Regions from separate parts of the Methylobacillus sp. genome, predicted to be linked through region 4. Evidence: predicted binding sites of a transcription regulator. Region 4 holds the regulator's gene; each other region holds the start of a gene.
The links. The regulator sigma-54, encoded in region 4, starts transcription at its own class of promoters, with help from an activator protein. The targets are predictions, from matches to a motif close to TGGCACNNTTCCTGCT.

Region 1: V7Z75_RS08790 (TorF family putative porin) is a predicted target of sigma-54. The motif match lies at 1,456-1,471, and genes of this name have one in related genera.
Region 2: nirB (nitrite reductase large subunit NirB) is a predicted target of sigma-54. The motif match lies at 1,701-1,716, and genes of this name have one in related genera.
Region 3: glnA (type I glutamate--ammonia ligase) is a predicted target of sigma-54. The motif match lies at 1,609-1,624, and genes of this name have one in related genera.

Annotation. Positions count from the first base shown of each region.
Region 1 covers NZ_DAIUFW010000005.1:186,560-189,663, forward strand. The annotation lists gene V7Z75_RS08780 (YifB family Mg chelatase-like AAA ATPase) at 1-1,033, opposite strand, end outside; gene V7Z75_RS08785 (accessory factor UbiK family protein) at 1,036-1,281, opposite strand; gene V7Z75_RS08790 (TorF family putative porin) at 1,521-2,300, shown strand; gene glnK (P-II family nitrogen regulator) at 2,389-2,727, shown strand; gene V7Z75_RS08800 (ammonium transporter) at 2,738-3,104, shown strand, end outside.
Region 2 covers NZ_DAIUFW010000007.1:164,804-167,907, forward strand. The annotation lists gene V7Z75_RS10845 (bifunctional protein-serine/threonine kinase/phosphatase) at 1-1,573, shown strand, start outside; gene nirB (nitrite reductase large subunit NirB) at 1,891-3,104, shown strand, end outside.
Region 3 covers NZ_DAIUFW010000005.1:119,413-122,516, reverse strand. The annotation lists gene V7Z75_RS08465 (DUF4124 domain-containing protein) at 1-29, opposite strand, end outside; gene glnA (type I glutamate--ammonia ligase) at 137-1,546, opposite strand; gene V7Z75_RS08455 (rhodanese-like domain-containing protein) at 1,792-2,247, shown strand; gene aroE (shikimate dehydrogenase) at 2,240-3,067, shown strand; gene mtgA (monofunctional biosynthetic peptidoglycan transglycosylase) at 3,064-3,104, shown strand, end outside.
Region 4 covers NZ_DAIUFW010000010.1:12,620-15,723, reverse strand. The annotation lists gene lptB (LPS export ABC transporter ATP-binding protein) at 1-384, shown strand, start outside; gene V7Z75_RS11855 (RNA polymerase factor sigma-54) at 404-1,870, shown strand; gene hpf (ribosome hibernation-promoting factor, HPF/YfiA family) at 1,901-2,227, shown strand; gene hprK (HPr(Ser) kinase/phosphatase) at 2,332-3,104, shown strand, end outside.

The DNA of each region.
Region 1 (3,104 bases), on a different contig from region 4:
GGTTCATCGCGGCAATCAACTGGAAGCGTGCAGGAAACTCTGCCTGCCGCGCGGCGCGCGAGACGGTGATATGTCCGGATTCCAATGGCTCGCGCAGCACCTCCAGCACCTTGCGGTCGAACTCCGCCAGTTCATCCAGAAACAAGACCCCGTGATGCGCCAGCGAAATCTCGCCGGGCTTGGGGATTGCACCGCCGCCCACCAGCGCCACGCCGGAAGCAGTATGGTGCGGCGCGCGATAAGGCCGCTTTCCCCAATCGCTGGCGCGAAAGCCTTTGCCCAGCGACTGGATCGCGGCGGATTCCAATGCCTCGGCTTCCGTCATGGCAGGCAGCACCCCAGCAAAACGCGAGGCCAGCATGGATTTTCCAGTACCCGGCGGCCCGGACATCAGCACGCTATGCCCGCCTGCGGCAGCCACCTCCAACGCGCGCTTGGCCTGGAGCTGGCCTTTCACCTCGGCAAAATCAGCTTCGTTGCGCGACACCTTTTCCACCGTAACTGGTTGAGGCAGCAATAGCTCGCGTCCAGCCAAATGAGCGCATACCTGCAACAAACTGTTGGCTGGCAGGACGGTTGCCCCTTGCACCAACGCGGCTTCTGCCGCACTTTCGCGGGGCAGGATGAACGCACGTCCGCTATCTCTGGCCTTGCACATCATGGCGAGTGCGCCGCGTATCGGACGCAGCTCGCCAGTCAAGGCCAACTCGCCTGCTACCTCATATTGATCCAGCGCTTGCGCGGGAATCTGCCCGGAAGCGGCAAGAATCCCGAGGGCGATCGGCAGGTCATAGCGCCCGCTTTCCTTGGGCAGATCAGCCGGAGCAAGGTTGACGGTGATTCGACGGGCCGGAAACTCGAACTGTGCGGTCTGCAGGGCAGCACGCACCCTGTCCTTGCTTTCCTTGACCTCGGCCTCGGGCAGACCAACGATAGTAAAGCTCGGCAAGCCGTTAGCCAAATGCACTTCTACCGCAACTTCCGGCGCCTCCATCCCGGCCAGCGCGCGGCTGTGCAACACCGCCAGCGCCATGCTCAAGCAGATTGCTCCAGCCGCGCCTCGATCTCCGCCAATTGTTGTTCCAATTCGGCCAATTGTTCGCGGGTTTTGCGCAGGATTTCCGCCTGGATATCAAACTCCTCGCGCGTCACAAGCTCCAGCTTGGTGAATGCGCCCTTTAACAGGGCATGCATGTTGCGCTCCATATCCTCTGCGGGTGATGCATCATACATTTCTTTGATTTTATTGGATAAATCTTCAAAAAATTGGCTATTCATCATGTCAATAACTCCAGGAGGAGTGCTAGTTTAGCAGGTTTCCTTTCCGTCAAAACCCTATTAAATACAACAAACTCAATCACTTATCCTCCACCTTCAGACCACGCACCATTCTGGATCGATAGAAAATTCCAAAAATCATTAGTAACCATTTGATTTATATGAATGTTTAATTAATGGCACAAGTGTTGCTTATTACCCAACAGAAGTTTTTTGTTTTTAACTCACTGAAAGGGTACATCATGCGTCACTCTCTGCTACTTGCAGGCATTCTGGGCACATTCGCAACACCTGCCGTTGTCATGGCGGAAGAGTCCGGCACAGAAACCTCTCCGCACTCCGTCACCTACAACATTGGCGTGACCAGCCAATATATCTTCCGCGGCCTGACGCAAACCGCGCATGAACCCGCGTTGCAAGGCGGTGTGGACTACGCACACGCCAGCGGCTTCTATCTTGGCACCTGGGGCTCCAACGTCAGCTGGGTAAACGATGGCGGCTACAAGGAAGACAACAGCATGGAATGGGATGTGTACGGCGGCTACACCAATACCTTCGGCGATAGCGGCATCAGCTATGACGTGGGCCTGCTGCAATATTTTTATCCTGGCAAAACCATCAGTGGCGTGCAACGCCCTGACACGACAGAAATCTATGGCGCATTGAGCTGGGGGCCGGTCACGCTAAAAAATTCTTATGTCATTTCCAATGGCGCGTTTGGCATCAAGGACGGTCGCGGTTCCAATTATCTCGATCTGGCGCTCGACCTGCCGATTGGTGAAACCGGTTACGCCATTCTGGCCCATGTCGGCTATCAATACTTTGATGGCAAGACCGCCGGCGCTTCCAACGACAAGGCATTTTCCTATACCGATTGGAAGCTGGGCATGACCAGAAGCTGGGACAACGGCGTGGTAGCAGGCGGCTACTACACCGGCTCCGATACGGATGATGCCTGGAAGATCGACGGCAAGAACATCGGCAAGGACACCGTGACCATCTTCGTGCAAAAGACTTTCTGAACTTGAATACCCTGGGGACAAGCCGGGCAATGTCAATGCCTGCCTTGCCTCCCGGATTGCTTAACCATCCCGCAACAAGGAGACATCCATGAAACTTGTATCCGCCATCATCAAGCCATTCAAGCTCGACGAAGTGCGTGAAGCCCTTTCCGCCATTGGCGTGCAGGGCATCACCGTCACCGAGGTCAAGGGCTTTGGCCGCCAGAAGGGCCATACCGAGCTTTACCGGGGCGCAGAATACATCGTCGATTTCCTGCCCAAGGTCAAACTGGAAATCGCAATTGCCGACGACCTGCTTGACCAGGTGATAGAAGCCATCGAGAAATCCGCCACTACCGGCAAGATCGGCGACGGCAAGATTTTTGTTTTTGACCTGGAGCAGGTGTACCGCATCCGCACAGGTGAAACTGGCGCTGATGCGCTGTAAGGAGCCTGATATGAAAAATATTCTTTCCATGCTTGCCCTATGTGGCTTATTGGGCTTTTCCAGCCTGGCGTTGGCGGCAGAAGAGTCTCTGATCGTCAACGACACCGTCATTACCGAAATTGCACCTGCCGCAACGCAAGCCGTTGCCACGCTCAGTGCAGGAGATACCGCCTGGACCATGATCGCCACGGTGCTGGTCCTGTTCATGATCGTGCCGGGCATCGCCCTGTTCTACGGTGGCCTGGTACGCGCCAAGAACATGGTTTCCATCCTGACGCAGGTATTCGTCACCACTGCGCTGATGTCCCTGCTCTGGGTCGCGTATGGCTACAGCCTGACCTTTACCGATGGTGGCAGCCTGAACAGCGTCATCGGCG
Region 2 (3,104 bases), on a different contig from region 4:
TGTGGCCGATGGCGTCAGCGGCAATGCCGGAGGACGCGAGGCTGCAGAAATGACCGTGCGCAGCCTGTTAACGGACTACTACGCCACTCCGGATACCTGGGAGGTTCCAACTGCCCTGGAGAAGGTGCTCAATGCCGCCAATCGCTGGGTGCTAGCACAAGCCATGCAGCATCGGGAAATGGCCGGCATGGCCACCACCGTAACATTACTGGTGCTACGAGGGCAGCGCTATTACTCGGCGCATGTTGGCGACAGCAGGCTATACCGCCTGCGCGGCGGCAATCTGGAGCGCCTCACTGCCGACCATGTCTGGGATCGGCCCGATATGCGCCATGTATTGAAACGCGCTATCGGGCTCGACCAGCAACTTAGCGTGGATTATGCCGAAGGCCAACTGCATGTAGGCGACCGTTATGTATTGATGACCGATGGCGTCTGGGCTGCCTTGCCAGACACCAGGCTGCAACGCTTGATACAGCAATATGCGCCACCGCAGGCATTAGCGGATGTTCTCATCAGGGAAGCCTTGCAAGCTGGTAGCAGTGACAATGCCACCGCCATCGTCATTGATGTGGAATCGGTTAGCGAGGATACGCTGACCGATTTTCTCGCCGAGAGTCGTCAGCTCAAACCACCTGCAAAACTCAAGGTTGGGGAAAGGTTAGACCAGTTTGAAATCATCGCAATACTTCATCAATCCCGTGCCAGTCTGGTGTATAAAGTCCGCCATGCGCAAAGTGGCCAGCTCTGGGTATTGAAAACCCTGCAACCAATACTGGCCAATGACCCGCAAAGCTGCATAGCTTTACTCAACGAGGAATGGCTGGCCAAACGTATTAGCTCGCAGTACCTGCCCCAGGTCTTGCCGCTGGATGCGGACACGCGCAGCCATCTCTATTACGTCATGAGCTGGCACGAAGGCGCAACACTGCAGCAACGCCTGCAACACGGACACCACTTCACCACGGCAGGCATCACTCGCATCGGCCAGGAAATGCTGCGCGGAATCGGGGCGCTGCATCGCATGCCTGTGCTGCACCGTGACATCAAGCCTGCCAACCTGCATATGGGTAAGGATGGGCGACTGCGTATTCTTGACCTTGGCGTCGCATCTGGCGGGCATCTTTCCACTCAGGAAACCATGCCGAATCCAGGAACACCAAGTTTCATGGCGCCAGAATTGTTTGATCACGCCGAATCCAGCGTACAAAGCGATATCTATGCAGCTGGTGTCACGCTCTACCACCTGCTGACGCGCAAATATCCTTACGGTGAAATCGAACCATTCCAGCATCCACGCTTTGGCGACCCGGTACCTCCAACCCGCTATCGCCCCGATATTCCGGGATGGCTGGAAAATATCATTCTCAAAGCTGTCACGCGCCAGCCCGCGTCCCGATTTGAAACAGCGGAGGAAATGCTGCTGGCGCTGGAAGTCGGGGAAACACGCCCGATCCTGCCAATGCGGCGCACGCCATTGATTTCTCGCGCCGGATTGCAGCAGTGGCAGTGGCTGGCGGTAGGCTCCCTATTCGTCAATATCCTGCTGGTGTATCTATTGCTTGTTGCCTGACTTTGATATGCACCAGTTCCATGCCGAGGTACATTTTTAGTGCAAGAAAGCAATACGCCTCTGCTCAAAGAAAACAAAAATCCAACATTTCCCGTTTAATATCAACCATCTAAAAATAATCCCACCATGGCATATCTGTTGCTTATATCAGAACAAAAGCTCATCACTGATGGATGAGTATTGATACAGAGGAATTACTCCTATCGGTAATCCTTTGATGGACAACGGCGTCCATTGCTTGTTTAGCACTGCCCATGGCAATTGCTGCACAGGTAATGGATGCCGTTTTGTTTTTGTGAGCCACAGGAAACACGACAATGAACGCAAACACCCACATCGTAGTAATAGGCAACGGTATGGTGGGCCATTACTTTGTGCAGGAGTTAGTCAAGCGCCAGCCTGATCTGGCGGCAGCCAATCTGCAAATCACAGTATTGGGAGAAGAACCGCGCCCAGCCTATGACCGTGTGCATCTTTCAAGCTTTTTCTCTGGCAGCACAGCTGATGACTTGTCATTGGTAGAGCAAGGATTTTATGAACGCCCTGGCTTGGAACTGCGGCTGAACGCACGGGCATCCACTATAGATCGCAGGCAACGAATCGTCATGCTAGCGGATGGCAGTATGCTGCATTATGACAAACTGGTGCTAGCCACTGGCTCTGCTCCCTTCGTACCGCCCGTGCCAGGCCGCGACCGCGAGAATTGCTTCGTCTACCGCACCATCGAAGACCTGGAGGCCATGACTGTGGCAGGCGCGACAGCCAAGAGCGGCGTCGTGGTCGGCGGCGGCCTGCTGGGCCTGGAGTGCGCCAAGGCCCTGCGCGACATGCGCCTGGACACCCATGTGGTGGAATTCGCCCCGCGCCTGATGGCGGTGCAAGTGGACGAAAGCGGCGGCCGCGTACTGCGCACCAAGATCGAGGAACTGGGCGTGCACGTGCACACCAGCCGCAATACCGTCAATATTACCGACGGTGCCACCGCCCGCCACCGTATGGTCTTCTTCGACGAAACCTGGCTCGAGACCGACATGATCGTGTTCTCCGCCGGCATCCGTCCGCGCGACGAGCTGGCGCGCGAATCCGGCCTGGCGATCGGCGCGCGCGGCGGCATCGCGATCGACGAGTTCTGCCGCTCCAGCGACCACGATATCTACGCAATTGGCGAGTGCGCCAACTGGAACGGTCAGATGTACGGTCTGGTTGCCCCTGGCTACGACATGGCGCGCATCGCCTGCGCCCATCTTTCCGGCGATTTCGCCGCGACTTTCCAGGGTGCCGACATGAGCACCAAGCTCAAGCTCATGGGCGTGGATGTCGCCAGCGTCGGCGACGCTCATGGTGAAACCCACGGCGCACGCAGCTACCAATACCTGGACGAAGTGCGCAAGATCTACAAGAAGATCGTCGTCAGCGAGGATGGCAAGAAGCTGCTCGGCGCGGTGCTGATCGGCAATGCCGATGAGTACGGCACCCTGCAGCAAATGACGGTCAATGCAATGCCCTTGCCGGAAAATCCCGAGTTCCTCAT
Region 3 (3,104 bases), on a different contig from region 4:
GCGCAAAGGAGCAGACAGGTTTTCTTCATGCGGTGCAGTGTAGAGCAGAAGGCGAGGGCAGGCAATTGGCAGATACAGGCTTGGCGGCGTGGATACAAAAAAAGCGGGTTGCCCCGCTTTTCTTGGTGATCAGCAATTAAATACTGTAGTACATGCTGAACTCGATGGGGTGCGGCGTCTGGCGCAGCTTGGTGACTTCATCCATCTTCAGGTCGATATAGGCGTCGATCCAGTCTTCGGAGAATACACCGCCGCGGGTCAGGAACTCACGATCCTTATCCAGAGCTTCCAATGCCTGTTCCAGGGAGGAGGCCACGGTTGGGATGGCAGCATCCTCTTCTGGCGGCAGGTGGTAGAGATCCTTGGTGGCTGGCTCGCCAGGGTGGATCTTGTTCTGCACGCCATCCAGGCCAGCCATCATCAATGCGCTGAATGCCAGGTATGGGTTGGCGGTGGGGTCAGGGAAACGTGCCTCGATACGGCGCGCCTTGTCGGACTGCACAAAAGGAACGCGGATGGAAGCGGAACGGTTCTTCGCCGAATAAGCCAGTTTTACTGGCGCTTCAAAGCCGGGTACCAAGCGCTTGTAGGAGTTGGTGCCTGGGTTGGTGATGGCGTTGAGCGCGCGCGCGTGCTTGATGATGCCGCCGATATAGTACAGGGCGAATTCGCTCAGGCCAGCATAGCCGTTACCCGCGAACAGGTTCTTGCCGTCTTTCCAGATGGATTGGTGCACGTGCATGCCGGAACCGTTATCGCCGAAGATGGGCTTGGGCATGAAAGTGGCGGTTTTGCCGTAGGCATGTGCAGTGTTGAACACCACGTATTTGAGGATTTGCGTCCAGTCGGCGCGTTGCACCAGAGTGCTGAATTTGGTGCCGATTTCACATTGGCCCGCGGTGGCGACTTCGTGGTGATGCACTTCCACGGGAACGCCCATCTCTTCCATGGTGACGACCATGGCGGAGCGGATGTCGTGCAGGGAATCCACTGGCGGGACAGGGAAGTAACCGCCCTTGACGCCTGGGCGGTGGCCGGTGTTGCCGCCTTCAAACTTTTCGCCGGAGGACCATGCGGCTTCTTCAGAATTGATCTTGACGGAGCTACCGCTCATATCAACAGACCAGTTGATGGAATCAAAAATGAAAAATTCAGGCTCAGGGCCGAAGAATGCGGTATCGCCGATGCCGCTGGATTTCAGGTAGGCTTCCGCGCGCTTGGCAATGCTGCGTGGGCAGCGGTCATAACCTTTGCCGTCGGCTGGGTCCACTACGTCACAAGTCAGTATCAGGGTGGGCTCGTCCATGAAGGGATCAATATTGGCGGTATCAGGATCCGGAATCAACAGCATGTCAGAAGCCTGGATGCCTTTCCAGCCAGCAATGGAAGAACCATCGAAAGCATGGCCTTCGGTAAACTTGTCTTCGTCGAAGGCAGAAACCGGCACGGTGACGTGTTGTTCCTTACCCCTGGTGTCGGTAAAGCGAAAATCGACAAACCTGATGTCGTTTTCCTCTACCAGTTTCATTACATCGGCCACCGCCATTTGATTCTCCTAAGCTCTTTCTGGATTAAAGGTTGTTGAAGCATGATGCTGACGCTAAGGTAAGCATGAATTGTGCCACTGGAAAAAGGCAATTTCCCATTTTCACATATAAGATTACAAAAGAGAAATATTGTATAACGCACATTAACAGTGCGTTTGCCGGGTTTGTGCACCAATATGGTGCGTGTGGGTTTGCAGGGGAATTAGGGCTATACTCCCTGCATGGTTTAAGCAAGGAGAGAACAATGGAAACATTGAGCAGTATTCTGCAAAACGCAAGAGTGCGTGCTGAACAACATGGGTTGCCTTATGCCGGTGCATTGACACCTAAAGAGGCGCAAAAAGTGCTGGAAATGGTGCCGGTTTCAAAGCTGGTGGATGTGCGCACCAAGGCAGAGCTGGATCTGGTGGGGCGCATTCCTGGCGCAGCCCATATTGAATGGGCTTTTTATCCAGGCATGAGCCCTAATCCGGATTTCCTGATGCAGCTTGATAAACAGGTGGATCGTGAAGCCCTGGTCATGTTCTTGTGCCGCACCGGCGGACGTTCCCACAATGCTGCCGTCGTGGCGGCCCAGAATGGCTATACGGAAGCATACAACGTGTTGGAAGGCTTTGAGGGAGAGGCAACTCCTGACAACAAGCAGCGTGGCCAGATCAACGGCTGGAAGGCCGCCCGCTTACCCTGGACCAATGCCTGAGGTGAGCGTGGATCGTTATGCAGTGATTGGCCACCCGGTAGAACATAGTAAATCGCCACTGATTCACGCGGCGTTTGCGCAACAGACCGGGCAGCAGATTGAATATGGCAAGATATTGGCCCCGCTGGACGGATTTGCCGCCACCGTCGCCAGCCTGCGGGAGCAAGGCTATGCCGGTGCCAATGTGACTGTGCCATTCAAGTTTGAGGCTTATGCCTTGGCTACGGAATTGACCGAGCGAGCACGCGTGGCAGGAGCAGTCAATACACTGAGTTTCAAGGGTAGTGACATCTTGGGAGATAACACAGACGGCGTTGGCCTGGTGCGCGACATCGAGCATAACCTGGCTGTGCCGTTGGCTGGCAAGCGCGTGCTGCTGTTGGGGGCGGGCGGTGCTGCCGAGGGCGTGCTAGGGCCGTTGCTGGCCACAATGCCATCCCGGCTATGCATTGCCAATCGCAGTGTCAGCAAGGCTGAATCCATGGTGGCGCGTGCCAAGCCTGTTGATGTTCTGCTGGAAGCATGCAGTTTTGAGGCGCTGGCCGGCCAGGTGTTTGATGTGGTGATCAATGCAACTTCCAGCGGACTGAGCAATGAACGCCTGCCATTGACTGCTGGCCTGTTTGCCGACGGCGCACTGGCTTATGACATGGTGTATGGCCGGGAAACGCCCTTTATGCAATACGCCAGGGAAGAAGGCGTGCGGCAGATTGCCGACGGGTTGGGCATGCTGGTGGAGCAGGCGGCAGAAGCTTTTTATCTCTGGCGGCAGGTGCGTCCGCAAACTGCGCCCGTCATGACGATGATGCGTGCATTGTGATCGGGCGGTTGCTGTGGCGTGGGTTGCTGCTGGCCTT
Region 4 (3,104 bases):
AAGGAACAGCTTGAATCTCTGCTGCATGAACTCCATATCACCCATATACGCGACAACATGGCCGTCAGCCTTTCCGGTGGCGAGCGCCGCCGGGTGGAAATTGCCCGCTGTCTGGCGACCAACCCCAGCTTTATTCTGCTGGATGAGCCATTTGCCGGGATCGACCCGATCGCAGTGCTGGATATTCAGAAGATCGTGCGCTTTTTGACCGAGCGCAGTATCGGCGTACTGATCACCGACCATAATGTGCGTGAGACATTGGGCATCTGCGACCGTGCCTATATCGTGAACGAGGGCCGCGTGTTTGCCTCGGGCAAGCCCAGCGAGATCATCCATAATGAAAGTGTGAGAGAAGTGTATCTAGGCAAGGACTTCCGCCTGTAGTCGTGGCACAAAAGTAAAGATGAAACAAAGTCTACAGCTTAAATTTTCCCAGAATCTGACATTGACGCCGCAGTTGCAGCAATCTATCAAGCTGCTGCAACTGTCTTCGCAAGAGCTGAACCAGGAGCTGGAATCGCTGCTGCAGGCCAACCCTTTGCTGGAACGCGTCGATGGCCCGGATGGTGCTGCTGACGTATCCGATAGCTATGGCCCCTCTCATGACGTGGCCTCTGGCCAGACGACAGCCGAAACATCCGAACCCGTAGCCGACGATCTGCCAATGCCGGAATCCGGCGGTGCGGCAGATGACTACTTCGAGTCTTTTCAGGGTAGCAACCGCTGGGAGGAGGGTGGTGGTAATCATGACGACGATAACGATTTCAGCTTCCAGGAAGCAGTAAACCCTACATTGCGTGAGCATCTGCTGGGGCAGATCAAACTGATGCCACTTTCCGAGCGCGACCAGACGCTGGCCATGGTGCTGGTGGATGCCATCAATGATGACGGCTACCTTGAGCAACCGTTGGAAGAGTTGGCAGCATTGTTGCCGGAAGAGTTGGAAATTGAGTTGTTGGAACTGGAAATCGCACTTAAGCATATCCAGAACCTGGATCCGCCCGGTATTGGCGCGCGCAACCTGGCTGAGTGCCTGGTCTTGCAGTTGCGGACATTGCCCGAGGACACTCCTCACTTGGCACAGGCGATCACGTTGGCTGGGCAATACCTGCCTTTGCTGGCGAGCCGGGATTACACGCGCTTGCGCAAGCTGCTGAATTGCGATGATGGTGTATTGAAAGCGGTGCAGCAGCTTGTGACCCAACTGAATCCGCGCCCTGGCAGCGAGTTCAGTCATATTGCCTCGGATCACTATATCCAGCATGAAGTCGTGGTCAGAAAAGTCAAAGGTATCTGGATCGCGAGCCTGAATGATGAAGTGATACCCAAGCTGCGCATCAATCAATTGTATGCCAACATCCTGAAACGCAACCGCGACAGTTCCAGCCAATACTTGATGAGCCAGATGCAGGAAGCCAAATGGATGATCAAGAACATCCAGCAGCGTTTCTCTACCATCCTGCGCGTATCCCAGGCGATTGTTGATCGGCAGCGCAATTTCTTCGAGCATGGGGAAGTGGCCATGCGCCCGCTGGTGCTGCGTGAAATTGCCGATGAGCTTGGCTTGCACGAATCCACGGTTTCACGCGTGACGACAAGAAAGTACATGCTCACTCCACGCGGCGTCTACGAATTGAAATATTTTTTCGGCAGTCATGTGGCAACGGAATCCGGTGGCGCGTGTTCCGCCACGGCCATCCGCGCATTGATCAAGCAGATGGTGGGCGAGGAAAATCCCAGGAAGCCGCTGTCTGACAACCAGATTGCTGATATTCTCGGTAAACAGGGGATTGTGGTTGCAAGAAGAACCATAGCAAAATACCGCGAATCTCTACAGATTCCCGCGGCCAACCAGCGCAAGTCGCTTTGATTTGCGCGTTTTTTAAGTAAGGAGAGTGTTATGAATTTGCACCTGACCGGACATCATCTAGAGGTTACCCCAGCCCTGCGCGAATATGTGCAGTCCAAGCTGGCCCGACTCAGCAATCACTTTGATCATGTCATTGATCTCAAGGTGACGCTCAGCGTGGAAAAATTGGTGCAAAAGGCGGAAGCCACCCTGCGTGTTCCGGGGAACGACCTGCATGCCGAATGCGGTGCGGAGAATATGTATAGCGCGATTGATTCGCTTGCTGACAAACTGGATCGCCAAGTATTGAAGCATAAGGAAAAGGTCAGCAGCCATAACCAGGCTGACGGCGGCGTCAAGCATCAAACCGTCGAGTAAATCCTGTCTATGCTGCAAACGGGTACCGCTTCTGTCGAAGTGATGGAATCGGTACCCTATTTAGTTGTTTCTTCTGACTGATCATTCCCAGAGAATCAAGCCACATGGCCGAAATCAGTGTTTCCCAGCTCTACAACGACACGCGCCGCAAACTCAAGCTCAAATGGATAGCAGGTCTGGCGGGCGGCGAGAATCCGTTGACCAGTGAAACTGTTACCAAGCCTTCGCTGGCGTTGATCGGCCACCTGAATTTCGTGCATCCCAACCGGGTACAGGTATTGGGGTGCGCAGAGATGGATTATCTTCTCAGCCTGCATCCGCGCGAGTTGCAGCAGGCTATCAAGAATCTTTTTTCCGCTGACCTCGCCGCCATCATCGTCGCTAATGGCGAAGTGGCGCCAGATGAGCTGGTTGCGGCTGCAGACGAATACAAGACGCCTTTGCTGGCTTCACCACTACGTAGCCCCGAGCTGATGGATGTCTTGAGTCATTACCTCGCGCAAGCGGTGGCGGTGTCTGAAAGCCAGCACGGGGTATTCCTCGAGGTGCAGGGGTTTGGCCTCATGATCAAGGGCGATCCTGCCATCGGCAAAAGCGAACTGGCACTGGAATTGATTTCACGCGGCCATCGCCTGGTGGCGGATGATATCGTCGATTTCTACCGCGTTGCCCCCGACCGGCTGGAAGGGCGTTGCCCGCCATTGCTGCAGGATTTCCTTGAGGTGCGCGGCCTGGGCGTGCTCAATATTCGCGCCTTGTTCGGCGACAATGCCGTTAAACCGACCAAGCCGCTTGACCTGATCGTGCAGTTGCAGATGGCGGATACCATGGAGCCGCTGGACAGACTGAAGATCAAGTCTCATCATGAGAAAATTCT